DNA from 3 places in the Pseudorhodoferax sp. LjRoot39 genome. Region 3 is predicted to be linked to each of the others. Evidence: predicted binding sites of a transcription regulator. Region 3 holds the regulator's gene; each other region holds the start of a gene.
What was found. Region 3 encodes sigma-54, which starts transcription at its own class of promoters, with help from an activator protein. Its sites were predicted from a motif close to TGGCANGNAANCTGCTTT; they were not measured.
Positions count from the first base shown of each region.

Region 1: amt (ammonium transporter) is a predicted target of sigma-54. The motif match lies at 2,141-2,158, and genes of this name have one in related genera.
Region 2: ACSQ4M_RS10320 (amidohydrolase/deacetylase family metallohydrolase) is a predicted target of sigma-54. The motif match lies at 2,630-2,647, and genes of this name have one in related genera.

Region 1 is NZ_CAXUQL020000001.1:5,647,020-5,651,696, forward strand. It holds gene ACSQ4M_RS26270 (aldehyde dehydrogenase family protein) at 1-300, opposite strand, end outside; gene ACSQ4M_RS26275 (SDR family oxidoreductase) at 335-1,108, opposite strand; gene ACSQ4M_RS26280 (LysR substrate-binding domain-containing protein) at 1,211-2,116, shown strand; gene amt (ammonium transporter) at 2,245-4,677, shown strand, end outside.
Region 2 is NZ_CAXUQL020000001.1:2,174,001-2,178,677, reverse strand. It holds gene ACSQ4M_RS10340 (xanthine dehydrogenase family protein molybdopterin-binding subunit) at 1-81, opposite strand, end outside; gene ACSQ4M_RS10335 (isopenicillin N synthase family dioxygenase) at 104-1,072, opposite strand; gene ACSQ4M_RS10330 (SDR family NAD(P)-dependent oxidoreductase) at 1,080-1,835, opposite strand; gene ACSQ4M_RS10325 (MarR family winged helix-turn-helix transcriptional regulator) at 2,063-2,572, opposite strand; gene ACSQ4M_RS10320 (amidohydrolase/deacetylase family metallohydrolase) at 2,695-3,963, shown strand; gene ACSQ4M_RS10315 (gamma-glutamyltransferase family protein) at 3,960-4,677, shown strand, end outside.
Region 3 is NZ_CAXUQL020000001.1:543,018-547,694, reverse strand. It holds gene ACSQ4M_RS02560 (thiol:disulfide interchange protein DsbA/DsbL) at 1-175, shown strand, start outside; gene lptA (lipopolysaccharide transport periplasmic protein LptA) at 279-893, shown strand; gene lptB (LPS export ABC transporter ATP-binding protein) at 895-1,671, shown strand; gene ACSQ4M_RS02545 (RNA polymerase factor sigma-54) at 1,686-3,269, shown strand; gene ACSQ4M_RS02540 (THUMP domain-containing class I SAM-dependent RNA methyltransferase) at 3,459-4,677, shown strand, end outside.

The sequences.
Region 1 (4,677 bases), 5.1 Mb from region 3:
CACGCCGCGGTTGCCCGTGGCCTCCAGGCCCTTGGGGATCGCGACGGGCTGCGGCGCCATGAGTCCGGCCAGGTTCTTCTGGTAGTAGGACACCACGCCCAGCGGCACCGTGATCTCGAACAACTGCTCGAAGGGCGGCTTGCGGAAGTCCTGGTAGAGCGCATCGCACAGCGCCTGCTGGTTCTCGCGCAGCAGCCGCTCCATGCGCCCGAGCTGGTCCATGCGCCAGGCATGGGACCGGCTCGCGCCGCTGAAGAAGAATTCCCGTTGGCGATCCAACACGGCTTGGAATCGGTTCATGGTCGACGCTCCTGGGCGGCGCGTGCCGCAACGCTCAGCGGGTGGTGTAGCCGCCGTTGGCGAAGATGGTCTGGCCGGTGATCCACCAGCCTTCGGTGACCAGGAACTTGACGATCGGGGCGATGTCCTCGATGTCCGTCAAGCCCTTCTTAGAGTAGCCCGACAGCGCAGCGGCCGACGCGTGGTAGGCCGTCGATTCCTTGGACTCCTGTCCGTAGAAGAACGGCGTGTCCATGGGGCCGGGGCCGATGGCGTTGACACTGATGCCGCGGGCGCCGAACTCCTTGGAAGCCGCGCGCGTGTAGTGCTCCACCGGCGCCTTGCTGCCGGGGTAGACGGCGTAGGAATCGGTGTAGGCCGCCAGCAGCGAACTCACGATGGTCACGATGCTGCCGCGCTCGGCCAGCACGCGGCCGGCCTGCTGGATGAAGAAGAACGCCGCCTTGGAGTTGGCCGCGAAGCTCTTCTCGTAGTCGTCTTCCGTGACCTGCAGGATCGGCTTCTTGATCACGACGCCTGCGGTGTTGATCGCCAGGTTGACCTCGCCGAAATGCCCGACGGCCCGGTCGAACAGCTGCACGCAGTTGTCGACCACGGACAGGTCACCCTGGAAGGTCAGCACGTCGACGCCCTTGGCCTTGAGCGCGGCGGCGGTCTTTTCCGTTTCGTCACGCGAGCCGTCGCTGTTGTAGTGCAGCACCAGGCCCCGCGCGCCGCCGTCGGCGAACTGGTGGGCGATCAGCGCACCGAGATTCTTGCCGCCGCCGGTCACGACAGCCACTTTGTCCTTGAGGGTCGGAGAAGACATGCATTACCTCTTTGTATGGAATGGAGGGGCAAGTCTATGTTTGGAAACAATCGAGATAAAGTCGGCACCTTCGTCTACACCATCCAGGAATCCCGAACAATCATGGACCGGCTGGACCACCTCCGCATCTTTCTGCGCATTGCGCAATGCAACAGCTTCACCCTGGCGGCGGACCAGCTCGGCCTGCCGCGCGCCAGCGTTTCGGGTGCGCTGCAGCAGCTCGAGACCCGCCTGGGCGCGCGCCTGCTGCACAGAACGACCCGCCGCGTGCGGCTCACCGCCGAGGGCGAGAGCCTGCTGGAGCGCGCACGTTCGCTGGTCCATGGCATGGAGGCACTGGAACAGCAGTTCACTGCGGGAGGCCAGGGCCTCAAGGGCCGGCTGCGCGTGGACATGCCCAGCCGGATCGCCCACCGGCTGGTGGCGCCGGCACTGCCCGACTTCGTGGCCCGCCACCCCGGCGTGGAACTCGAACTCGGCTCCAGCGACCGGGCCGTGGACCTGGTGCACGACGGCGTGGACTGCGCGCTGCGTGTCGGGACGCTGGCGCCCAGCAGCCTGGTGGCGCGCCCGCTCGGCTCGTTCGCGGTGATCAGCTGCGCCAGCCCGCTTTACCTGGCGCGCCACGGCACGCCGCGCACCGCCCAGGATCTGCTGACCCGGCAGCACCGCCAGGTGAACTACGCGCCCGCCGCGGGCGGGCGCTACGCGCCCTGGGAATGGACCGAAGATGGCCGCACCCGCTCGGCCGTGCTGCCCGGCAATGTGGCCGCCGGCAATGTGGAGACCTACATCGCCTGCGCCGTGGCCGGCATGGGGCTGATCCAGGTGCCGGCCTACGACGTGCAGGACCACCTGCAGAGCGGTGCCCTGGTCGAGGTGCTGTCGCCCTGGTGCCCACCGCCCATGCCCGTGCACCTGGTCTACCCGCACCGCCGCCACCTGGCCGACCGCGTGCAGGCCTTTGCTGCCTGGATCGAGGACCTGCTCGCACCCCACCTGGATTGACGTTGGCCATCCCGGCATACAGCCGGGAATGCAAATTGCTTGTCTGCATCGGAGACACAAACACCCGATCCGATGCCCCCCGCCTTTCCCACCCTCACCTTCCTGCTCGCCGCTGCCGGAGCGCGGCAGTGAGCGCCGCCCAGCCGCTGGACCTGCTCTGGATCCTGCTCTGCTCGGCCCTGGTGTTTTCCATGCAGGCCGGCTTCCTGTGCCTGGAATCGGGCCTCACGCGCAACAAGAACTCCATCAATGTGGCGGTCAAGAACGTGGCGGACTTCGCCATCGCCACGGCCGTGTACTGGATGGTCGGCTTCGGGCTCATGTTCGGCGCCTCGCAGGACGGCTGGCTGGGGTTCTCGCACTTCGGCCTGGCCGACCAGCTCTCGCTGAGCGCGCCGCTGATGGCCTTCGTGCTGTTCCAGCTCATGTTCTGTGCCACCTCGGCCACCATCGTCTCGGGCGCGGTGGCCGAGCGCATGCGCTTCTCGACCTACATGGCGGTGACGGCCGGCGTGGCCATGGTGATCTACCCGGTGTTCGGCCACTGGGCCTGGGGCGGCATCCTGGAAGGCCGGCCCAGCGGCTGGCTGGCGCGGCTCGGCTTCGTGGACTACGCCGGCTCCACGGTCGTGCACAGCGTGGGCGGCTGGGTCTCGCTGGTGGCCGTGGCCATGATCGGCCCGCGCACCGGCCGCTTCGTGCCGGGCGAGCCGCCGCGGCCGCTGCCGGCCGGCAACCTGCCGCTGGCCATGCTGGGCGTGCTGATCCTGTTCTTCGGCTGGTTCGGCTTCAACGGCGGCAGCACGCTGGCGCTGAACGCGCGCGTGCCCGGCATCGTGGTCAACACCGTGATCGGCGGTGCCGCCGGCATCGTCGGCGGCATCGCCATGGGCATCTGGCGCCGCGGCTACTGCGAGATCGGCTACCTGATCAACGGCGCCATCGCAGGCCTCGTGGCGATCACGGCCAACTGCCATGTGGTCTCGCCGCTGTCGGCCTGGCTGATCGGCGGGGTCGCCGCCGTGCTGATGGTGTTCGTGTCCGAGTGGCTGCTGGCCTGGCGCCTGGACGACGCGGTCGGCGCGATCCCGGCGCACCTGGCGCCCGGCATCTGGGGCACGCTGTCGGTCGGCCTGTTCGGCGACCTGGAGCGCATCGCCAACGGCAACACGCGGCTGGAGCAGATCGGCGTGCAACTGCTGGGCGCCCTCGCCTGCTGCCTGTGGGCCTGCCTGATGGCCTGGCTGCTGCTGCGCGGCATCGGCCGCTTCGGGCCGCTGCGCGTGCGGCCGCAGGACGAGCACGTGGGCCTGAACGTGTCCGAGCACGGCACGCGCACCGACCTCATCGAACTCGTGGACGCGATGGAGGAACACCGGCGCAGCGGCGACCTGCGCCAGCGCGTGCCGGTGGAGCCCTTCACCGAGGTCGGCCAGGTGGCCTCGGCCTACAACCGCGTCATCGGCGCGCTGGAGGCCGCCACCGACCAGACCCGCGCCATCGTGCGCGACATGCGCGACGGCATCGTCACCTTCACGCGCGATGGCGTGCTGACCAGCCTGAACCCCGGTGCGGAGAAGCTGCTGCAGCTCAGCGCCGACCAGGTGGTCGGCCACCCGTTCCAGGCGCTGCTGCGCCAGGCCGGCTACAGCGGGCCGGCAGCGCGCGAGGACCTGTGCCGCCCCGGCACCAAGCTGGAGCTGCGCAAGGTCCGCTCCGGGGCGCCGCGCGTGGTCTACGAGATCTCGGTCAGCGAGAACCATGTGGGGCCGGAGTTGCGCTTCACGGGCACCGTGCGCGACATCTCCGAGCGCAAGCACGTCGAGGCCCAGCTGCACCGCGAGCGCGACCTGGCCCAGGTCACGCTGGCCTCCATCGGCGACGGCGTGGTCACCACCGACGAGGCGGGTATGGTGCAGTACATCAACCCGGTGGCCGAACGGCTGACGGGCTGGTCGGCCGCCGAGGCCCAGGGCCGCTCCATCAACGAGATCTACCGGCTGCGCGACGCCCACAGCGGCGACCTGCTGCCCGTGCCCGTGCGCGAGGTGCTCACGCGCGGCCAGGTGGTCGCGCGGCTCGACCATGCACTGCTGCTGCGGCGCGACGAGCTGCCCATCCCGGTGCAGAACACGGCTGCGCCGATCCGCTCGCGCGAGGGCTTTCTGATCGGCGCCGTGCTGGTGTTCCACGACGTGACGGTCACGCTGAACCTGGCCCAGGAGCTGCAGCACCAGGCCAGCCACGACGCATTGACCGGCATCCCGAACCGGCGCGCGTTCGAGCGCCGCCTGGGCGAGTTGCTGGACCGCCCGCGCGACGAGGGCCAGACCCATGTGGTGTGCTTCCTCGACCTGGACCAGTTCAAGCTCGTCAACGACACCTGCGGCCACGTGGCAGGCGACGAGCTCCTGCGCCAGGTGGCCGCGCTGGTCCGCAGCCACCTGCGCGCCTCCGACATGCTGGCGCGCCTGGGCGGCGACGAGTTCGGCCTGGTGTTGGAGTCCTGCCCCATGCAGCGCGCCATCACCCTGGCCGATGCGATCCGCGAGGACATCGCC
Region 2 (4,677 bases), 1.6 Mb from region 3:
CTGGTCTTCCTTGCGCTGCACGCGCTGGCCGATGCCCTGGCCGAGGGCCTGCAGCAGATGGGGCGAGGTGGGTGCGTTCATCGTGGTGTGTGGGGTGGTGCGGTCAGACGCGGGTCTGCCGGTACTTCTCGGTGCGGTAGTCGCCCGAACGCACAGGCGGGTACTTGGCTTGGCCGGGCGGCGCGATGCACTCCACCAGCGCGTCGTAGTTCGGGTGGTGGAAGAAGGCGATGGAGATGCGCTGCGCGGCCGGCCCGGCCTCGGCCGGCGGGTTCACGACGCGGTGCACGTTGGAGACCCAGCGGTCGTTGGTCCAGCGCATCAGCAGGTCGCCGATGTTGACGACGAAGGTGTCGGGCGCCGTCTCCACGGGCAGCCACGCGCCCTGGCGCGTGCAGACCTGCAGGCCGCCGGCGGTGTTCTCGCCGTTCAGGATGGTCAAGAGGCCATAGTCGGTGTGGGCGCCGGCGCGCAGCTGCCCGGGCTCGGGCGCCACCTTCTGCTCGGGGTAGAAGTTGATGCGCATCGCCGTGATGTGGCGATCGATCTTGTCGTCGAAGAAGTCCTCGGGGATGCCCAGCGCGAGTGCGACCAGCGCCATCATCTCGCCCGTCAGCCGCTCCATGTGCGCGTAGTAGGCCGCGGCAACTTCTGCGAAGCCGGCGGGCGCTGCAGGCCAGCGGTTGGGGATGAAGTAGCCGCGGCCCTCCTCGCCCGTGAAGTAGGGTTCGTCGGGCCACTGCTCGCGGCCGAAGTGGTAATACTCCTTGAGGTCGCCGGGCGCGGCGCCCGCATTGCCGCGCGACAGCGCGTCGAAGCCGAGCGCGCGGTAGCCGCGCGGCACGGCTGCGTCCGGCGGCGCCGCCTCCTGCTTGGTCGCCAGCGGCAGGTTGAAGAAGTGGCTGGCATGGCCACGCAGCGTCTCGATCACGGGCAGCGGCACGCCATGGCCGCGGATGGTGAAGAAGCCGATGTCGGTGCAGGCGGCTTCCATCGCACGCGCGGCGCGCAGGCGTTCGTCGGCGCGGCCGTGCAGCGCGGCGGACAGGTCGATGACGGGGATGGATGCCATGGCCGCCTCAGTGGAAGTAGGCACCGCCGTCGACGACGAGCGTCTGGCCGGTGATGAAGGCCGAGGGTGCGTCGGCAAAGAACTCGATGGCGCCGACGAGGTCGTCCGGCAGCATGTCGCGCGCCAAGACACGGCCGCGCAACGAGGGGCCCTTGACGCCCTCGACCAGCACCGGGTTGGCCAGCGCGCCGTCGCTGAGCGTGAAGCCCGGCGCCACGCTGTTGACCAGCACCTTGTGCACGCCGAGTTCGGTGGCCAGCGCGCGCGTGAGCGAGATCACCGCGCCCTTGCTGGCCACGTAGTGCGCCATGCCCGGGTTGCCCTTGAAGGCCACGCCCGAGGAGATGTTGACGATGCGCCCGCCGCCGGCACGCTGGAAGGCCGGCAGCACCGCCTTGCAGGCGAGGAACACGCCGACCACGTTGACGCCGAGCACCTGCTGCCAGTCGGCCACCGTGAGCTGCTCGAAGGGTTTGGGCGTCAGCGAGGAATAGATGCCGGCGTTGTTGACCAGCACGTCGATGCGGCCATACAGCGCCTCGGCCTGGGCCGCCATGGATTCGACCTGCTCGGGCTGAGACACATCGACGGCGACGCCCAGCGCGTCGATGCCCTGACCGCGCAGCCGCTCGGCCGCGGCGTCGGCGCCGCTGCGGTCGGCCACCACCACCTTGGCGCCGCGAGCGCCGAAGCGCTGGGCCACGGCGTAGCCGATGCCCTGTGCCGCGCCCGTGACGATCGCCACCGCTTGTTCCAGACCCATGTTCACCGTGCTCCTGTCAGTTGCACGGGACAGAGCAACTGCCATGCCACTAGCGCATGGTCACGCGGCAGTCATTGATTCAGGTCATTGAAAAACAAGGAAATTTTCACACTCCAACTACGTGGTGCACCACATATATGGGGAGTTTGCCGGCTCTTGGACGCACCGATGTGGCGCGCCGCCAGCCCCGCCAAACCAAAACGGGGCACACCCCAGATCGGCGGCCTTCAGCGCAGCTTCCAGGGCACCACGCTGGTGTCGTTGTGCGACTCCACGAGCTGGATCAGCTGCAGCATGAAACGCTCGCGCTCGCTCTCGGGCAGGTAGGCGATGGTGCGGTCGTGCGCGCGCTGGGCCGCGCCGTCCATGCGCTTGGCCAGCGCGCGCCCCTTGCGCGCGATGCGCACCAGCTTGACGCGCCGGTCGGCGTCGGACTGCCGGCGCTCGACCAGGCCGCGCGCTTCCAGCCGCGGCAGCACCTCGGCCACGCTGGTGCGCTCCAGGCCGACCTCGTAGGCCAACGTGTTCTGGTCCATCTCGCCGTGCTCGGCCAGCACGGTCAGCAGGCTGTACTGCACGGGCGTGACGTTGTACTGCTGGGTTTCCTCGGTGAACAGCCAGGTGTGGATCTGGTGCAGCCGGCGGATCAGGAAGCCCGGACGGGCGAACAGCGCGGAGCGTTCGCAGTAGTGGTCCAACTGGGCCCGCACCGGCAGGGCATCGTTTTCTTCTGTCATGCGCAAAGTCTAGCCGGGCAGGGTTGTGACATACGCACCAGATCGGCGCTCCGGGGCTGGCACAAAATATGCGGCATACCACCTATCAATTCGCACACCCACAACAGGAAGCAGGCAAGAAGATGAGCAGCATGGTTCTGCAGGGCGGTCGGGTGATCGACCCCACCGCCGGCCGCGACGGCCTTTTCGACATTCTGGTGACCGACGGCCGCATCGCCGCCATCGGTACCGACCTGGGCGCCGCCGTGCCGGATGGCGCCCAGCGCGTGGACTGCCGCGGCAAGCTGGTGCTGCCCGGCCTGATCGACACCCACGGCCACGTGTACCAGGGCGTGACGGGCCGCTTCGGCATGAACGCCGACCTGTGCGGCGTGCGCTCGGGCGTGACCACGCTCATCGACCAGGGCGGGCCCAGCTGCATCACGCTGCCGGGTTTTCGCCAGTACGTGGCCGAGCCCTCGCACACGCGCGTGCTGGCCTTCCTGTCGGCCTACCTGGTCGGCGGCCTGGAGGGCCACTACTACCCCGAGATGTACCGGCCCGACTGCCTGGACGTGGACGCCACCGTGAAGTCGGCGCGGCAGAACCGCGACCTCGTGCGCGGCCTCAAGGCGCATGCCGAGATCGGCGGCTTCGCGCGCTGGGGGGTGCAGGTCATGCGCATCGCCTCGCGCATCGGCCGCGAGGCCGAGCTGCCGGTCTACATCCACTTCGGCCAGCTGTGGCCCAAGCCCGAGGCCGGCGGCCTGCCCGTGAACCCCGATTCCATCTTCAACCAGGTGGTGGAGATGCTCAAACCCGGCGACATCCTGGCCCACCCCTTCAGCCGCCACCCGGGCGGCTTCGTCGAGGAAAACGGCAAGCTGCACCCGCTGGTGCCCGAGGCCGTGGCGCGCGGACTCAAGATCGACGTGGGCCACGGTTCGCACTTCAGCTACAAGACCGCGCGCATCGTGCTGGACGCCGGCATCGTGCCCGACACGCTGGGCGCCGACATGCACGGCTACAACACGGCCGTGCCGCAGCCGGCCGGCACGCCGGACAGCCACCCCGACGAGGAAGACCACCTGTTCAAGGGCAGGACACGCTTCAGCCTGACCTCGGCCATGACGAGCATGCTGGCGCTGGGCCTGCCGCTCGCGCACGTGGTCGACATGGTCACGCGCAACGCGGCGCGCATGGTCGGCATGGAAGGCGAGCTCGGCACGTTGAGCGTCGGCGGTGTCGCCGACGTGAGCGTGCTCAACGACGCGCGCGGCCGCTGGCGCATGCCCGACAACGAAGGCACGCAGGTGTTCACCGAGCAGCTGCTGACGCCGGCCTTCTGCCTGCGCGCGGGCCGGCGCTTCGAGGCCGACGCCTCCATCCTGCCGGTGGCGCAAGAAGCATGACGCAGCCCGTCCGTGGCCGCCGCGGCATGGCGGTCGCCCCCCACGCCCTCGCCTCCCAATCGGCCCTCGCGGTGCTGCGCGAAGGCGGCAACGCCATCGAGGCCATGGTGGCCGCGGCCGCCACCATCGCCGTGGCCTACCCGCACATGAACGGCATCGGCGGCGACAGCTTCTGGCTGGTCGGCCTGCCTGGGGCCGGCGGCACCGAGGTGGTGGGCATCGACGCCTGCGGCGCCAGCGCCGCGGCCGTGCGGCGCGAGGATTACGCGGGCCTGCCCGCCATCCCGTTCCGCGGCGGCGCGGCCGCGATCACCGTGGCCGGCACGCTGTCGGGCTGGGAGCAGGCGCTGGCGCTGAGCCGCACGCGGCTGGGCGGGCGCATGCCGCTGGCACGGCTGCTGGAAGATGCCATCGACGGCGCGCGCCACGGCGTGCCCGTGACCGTCAGCCAGCACCGCAACAGCGCCACCAAGCAGGCCGAACTGCAGGGCGTCGAAGGCTTCGCCGAGACCTTCCTGCCCGGCGGCCAGGCGCCGACGGTGGGCAGCCTGTTCCGCCAGCCACGGCTGGCGGCCACCTTCGAACAGCTGGCCCGCGCCGGGCTGGACGACTTCTACCGCGGCGACCTGGCCCGCAGCCTGGCGCGCGACCTGCAGGCCGTGGGCAGCCCGCTGGCGCTGGACGACCTGGCCCAGCACCGCGCCCAACTGCGCC
Region 3 (4,677 bases):
CACCAAGGTGCGCAAGGCCACCCAGCTGCAGGACGCCTACAAGCTGGCCGGCGTGCCCGCCATCGGCATCAACGGCCGCTACTACACCGACGGCACGCTGGCGCAGAACATGAACCGCGCCCTCACGGTCACGGACCAACTGATCGTCGAGCAGCGCGGCAAGGCCAAGTCGTAGACTGCGGCGATATTGCACTGCACAATGGCCCGCATCAGCGGGCCATGTCGTTTTTGCATTCGCTCACGCCCGCTACAATGGCCGAGCAAGATTCGTGCCTTTCATGAAACCCACCACCGCCTCCTTCCTCGTCAGCCTGGCCCTTGCCCTGTCTTCCGGACTGGCGCTGGCCGAACGTGCCGACCGCGACAAGCCCATGAACGTCGAGGCCGATGCCATGCGCTACGACGACCTCAAGCAGGTCAATGTGTTCACGGGCCGCGTGGTCGTGACCAAGGGCACGATCCTGGCGCGCGGCGCGCGCGTGGAGGTGCGCAAGGACGCCCAGGGCTACCAGTTCGCCACCATCACCGCGGCGCCGGGCGAGCTGGCCTACTACCGCGAAAAGCGCGAAGGTGTGGACGAGTATGTCGAGGGCCAGGGCGAGGTGATCGACTACGACGGCAAGGCCGACAAGGTCATCTTCACCCGCCGCGCCGTGATGCGCCGCTTCGTCGGCAGCACCATGAACGACGAGGTGACGGGCAACGTCATCGTCTACAACAACGTGACCGAGGTCTTCACCGTCGATGCGGCCAAGCCCGGCAGCACCAACCCCGACGCACGCGTGCGCGCCATGCTGTCGCCGGCGCCATCGGCCAGCGCGCCCAAGGCCCCGGCACAGCCGAGCGCGCCGCTCAAGCCCAGCACCCGGCTCGGCAGCACGGAGAAGAACTGAGGTGGGGGCCGCGGACAGTGCTTTCGGCGAGGTGGGTGGCAGCCGCCTGGTGGCGCGCCAGCTGGAGAAATCGTACGGCAGCCGCAAGGTGGTGCACGACGTCTCGCTGACCGTCAACAAGGGTGAGGTCGTGGGCCTGCTGGGCCCCAATGGCGCGGGCAAGACCACCTCCTTCTACATGATCGTGGGCCTGGTGCGGGCCGATGGCGGCCACATCGCCATCGACGGCCAGTCGGTCGAGCACATGCCGATCCACCGGCGTTCCAGCCTGGGCCTGTCCTACCTGCCGCAGGAGGCCTCGATCTTCCGCAAGCTGACGGTCGAGGAGAACGTGCGCGCCGTGCTGGAACTGCAGCGCACGCCCGAGGGCAAGACGCTCACCCGCAAGGAGATCGAAGCGCGCCTGACCGGCCTCTTGCAGGACCTGCGCGTGGACCACCTGCGCGACTCCTCGGCGCTGTCGCTGTCCGGCGGTGAGCGCCGGCGCGTGGAGATCGCGCGCGCGCTGGCCACGCAGCCGCGCTTCATCCTGCTGGACGAGCCCTTCGCCGGCATCGACCCGATCGCCGTGATCGAGATCCAGCGCATCGTGAGCTTCCTCAAGGGCCGTGGCATCGGCGTGCTGATCACCGACCACAACGTGCGCGAGACGCTGGGCATCTGCGACCACGCCTACATCATCAGTGAAGGCCGGGTGCTGGCCAAGGGCACGCCCGCGGAGATCGTCGACAACGCCGAAGTGCGCCGGGTCTACCTCGGCGAGCACTTCCGGATGTAAGGCCCCCCGCCCCGATGAAGCAAGGCCTTTCGCTCCGCGTCTCCCAGCACCTGGCACTGACCCCGCAGCTGCAGCAGTCGATCCGGCTGCTGCAGCTGTCCACGCTGGAGCTGTCGCAGGAGGTCGAGCAGATGCTCGACGAGAACCCGTTCCTGGAGCAATCCATGGACGAGGCGCCGGGCGAGGACTTCGGCCTGGCCCAGGCCGACACCCCGGTGCGCGAGGAAGACCGCGACACCGAGGCCGTGCTGTCCAGCGGGTTGGACTACGCCACCGAGGCGCCGGCCGAGAACCGCAACGAATCCGAATCGCCGCTGACCGGACAGGCCGACGAGCACGATTGGGGCGGCGATGGCACCCACGACGTGGCGCCCGACGACGGCGAGTGGGGCGGTGATGCGCTGCCGCGCAACGGCGCCACGCAGGGCGAGGACGGCGAGGCCGATGCCACCGAGCTGGCGCGCAGCCAGGAGTCGCTCACCAGCTTCCTGCACCGCCAGGCGTTGTCGCTGCGCCTGTCCGAGGAGGACACGGCCGCGCTGCGCTTCCTGATCGAGTCGCTCAACGAGGACGGCTACCTCGAAGACAGCCTGGAAGAGCTCGCCGCCGGTTTCGCCGGCGACGACCCCGAGGCGCACGAGGAACTCGTGCACCGCTTCACCGTGGCCCTGCGCCTGCTGCAGAACCTGGAGCCGCCCGGCGTGGGCGCGCGCAACCTGGGCGAATGCCTGGCGCTGCAGATCCGCGCCCTGCCCGAGGACGAGGTGCCGCCCCCGCTGCGGCGCACGGCGCTGCGCATGTGCCGCCAGTCCATGGACCTGCTGGCGCGGCGCGACCTGCGCCGCCTGGCCAACCTGTGCGGCGACAACGAAGCCGGCATCAAGGCCGCGCTGGCGCTGATCACGCGGCTGGAGCCCAAGCCCGGCCGCAAGTTCGTCGACGTGGAGCGCAATGTCATCGTGCCCGACGTCATCGTCGTCAAGAGCGGCCGCGGCGCCAACGTGCGCTTCCGTGCCCAGCTCAACGCCGACGTGATGCCGCGCCTGCGCGTGCACGACATCTACGCCAACGCGCTCAAACAGCACCGCGGCGGCGGCCGCGAGGCCTCCGACACCGCCGCGCTGCAGCAGCGCCTGCAGGAGGCGCGCTGGTTCATCAAGAACATCCAGCAGCGCTTCGACACCATCCTGCGCGTGTCCAACGCCATCGTCGAGCGGCAGAAGAACTTCTTCACGCACGGTGCGCTGGCCATGCGCCCGCTGGTGCTGCGCGAGATTGCCGACGAGCTGGGCCTGCACGAATCCACCATCAGCCGCGTGACCACGGCCAAGTACATGGCCACGCCCTTCGGCACCTTCGAGCTCAAGTACTTCTTCGGTTCCTCGCTGGGCACCGAGACCGGCGGCAACGCCTCGAGCACGGCCGTGCGCGCACTGATCAAGCAGTTCGTCACGGCCGAGGACAGCAAGAAGCCGCTGTCGGACAGCCAGCTCTCCGAGATGCTCAAGGAGCAGGGCATCGAGTGCGCACGCCGCACCGTCGCCAAGTACCGCGAAGCCCTGCGCATCGCCCCCACCAACCTGCGCAAAGCGCTGTGATGAGTCCACCCCGTTTGGATGGCTCACTGCGTGTAGCCATCCCATCCCCCTCCAGGGGCGCCGCCAGCGGCCGGGCAGAGCCCGTTCCGCGGCGTCTGCTGGCATGGCCTGCTCCGCGGCCTTCTGAACCGCGCTGTGCAAGCCGACCTTGTGCTTGGCACGCGGCGCGCGGCGCCATGGAGCACTGAAATGCAAAACCTGCGCTTGTTCCTGCCCTGTGCGGCAGGTGTCGAAGCCATGCTGGCCGACGAGGCCGCGCGCATCGCCGGCGCGCCCGTCCAGGCCCGCCGTGCCGGCGTTCGGCTGACCGCCTCCTGGCGCGACGCCATGCGGCTGAACCTGCACAGCCGGCTGTGCCAGCGCGTGCTGATCGAGTTGGCCCACGGCGACTACCGCCAGGAGCAGGATCTCTATGCGATCGCCTCCAACGTCGCCTGGGAAGCCTGGTTCACGCCGCGCCAGAGCTTCAAGATCGAACTCACGGCGCAGCACAGCCCGCTGCAGAGCCTGAACTTCGCCGCGCTGCGCATCAAGGACGCCATCGCCGACCGCTTCCGCGACAAGACCGGTTCGCGGCCTGACGTGGACACGCGCTTTCCCCAGGTGCGCGTCTACGCCCACCTGACCACCGACCGGCTGCAGCTGTACATCGACAGTTCCGGCGAGCCGCTGTTCAAGCGCGGCTGGCGCGAAGACAAGGGCGACGCCCCGCTCAAGGAAACCCTGGCCGCCGCCATGCTCGCGGCCAGCGGCTGGGACGCCCAGACGCCGCTGTACGACCCCTGCTGCGGCAGCGGCACCATCGCCATCGAGGCCGCGCAGATCGCCTGCGGCATCGCGCCGGGCCTGAACCGGCGCTTCGGCTTCGAGCGGCTGGCGCCGTTCCAGGCGCATGTCTGGGCTGCACTGCGCGAGGACGCCCAGGCCGCCCAGCACGCCCCGACGACCACCGTGTTCGGCAGCGACGTGGCCCACCGCATGGTCGACTTCGCGCAGCGCAACGCCCAGCGCGCCGGTGTCGCCGCGGCCGTGCAGCTGCGCGGTGGCGACGCGCTGCAGCGCATGCCCCCGGCCGAGGCCGGCACCATGCTGCTGAACCCGCCCTACGGCGAGCGCATCGCCGTGGCCGGCGTGGCCGGCAGCCGGCTCGGACAAGCGCAGCGTGGTGGCCGCGAAACCGCGCAGACGGACGACGGTGGCGACTTCTTTCCGCAGCTGGCCACCCACTGGAAGCGCAACTACGCGGGCTGGACGGCCTGGGTGCTGACGCCGGACGCCAAGCTGCCCAGCCGCATGCGCCTGAAGGAATCGCGCCGCGTGCCGATGTGGAACGGGCCCATCGAATGCCGTCTGTTCCGCTTCGAGCTGGTCGCCGGCTCGGCACGTGGTGCGCCTGCCGCAGCCGCCC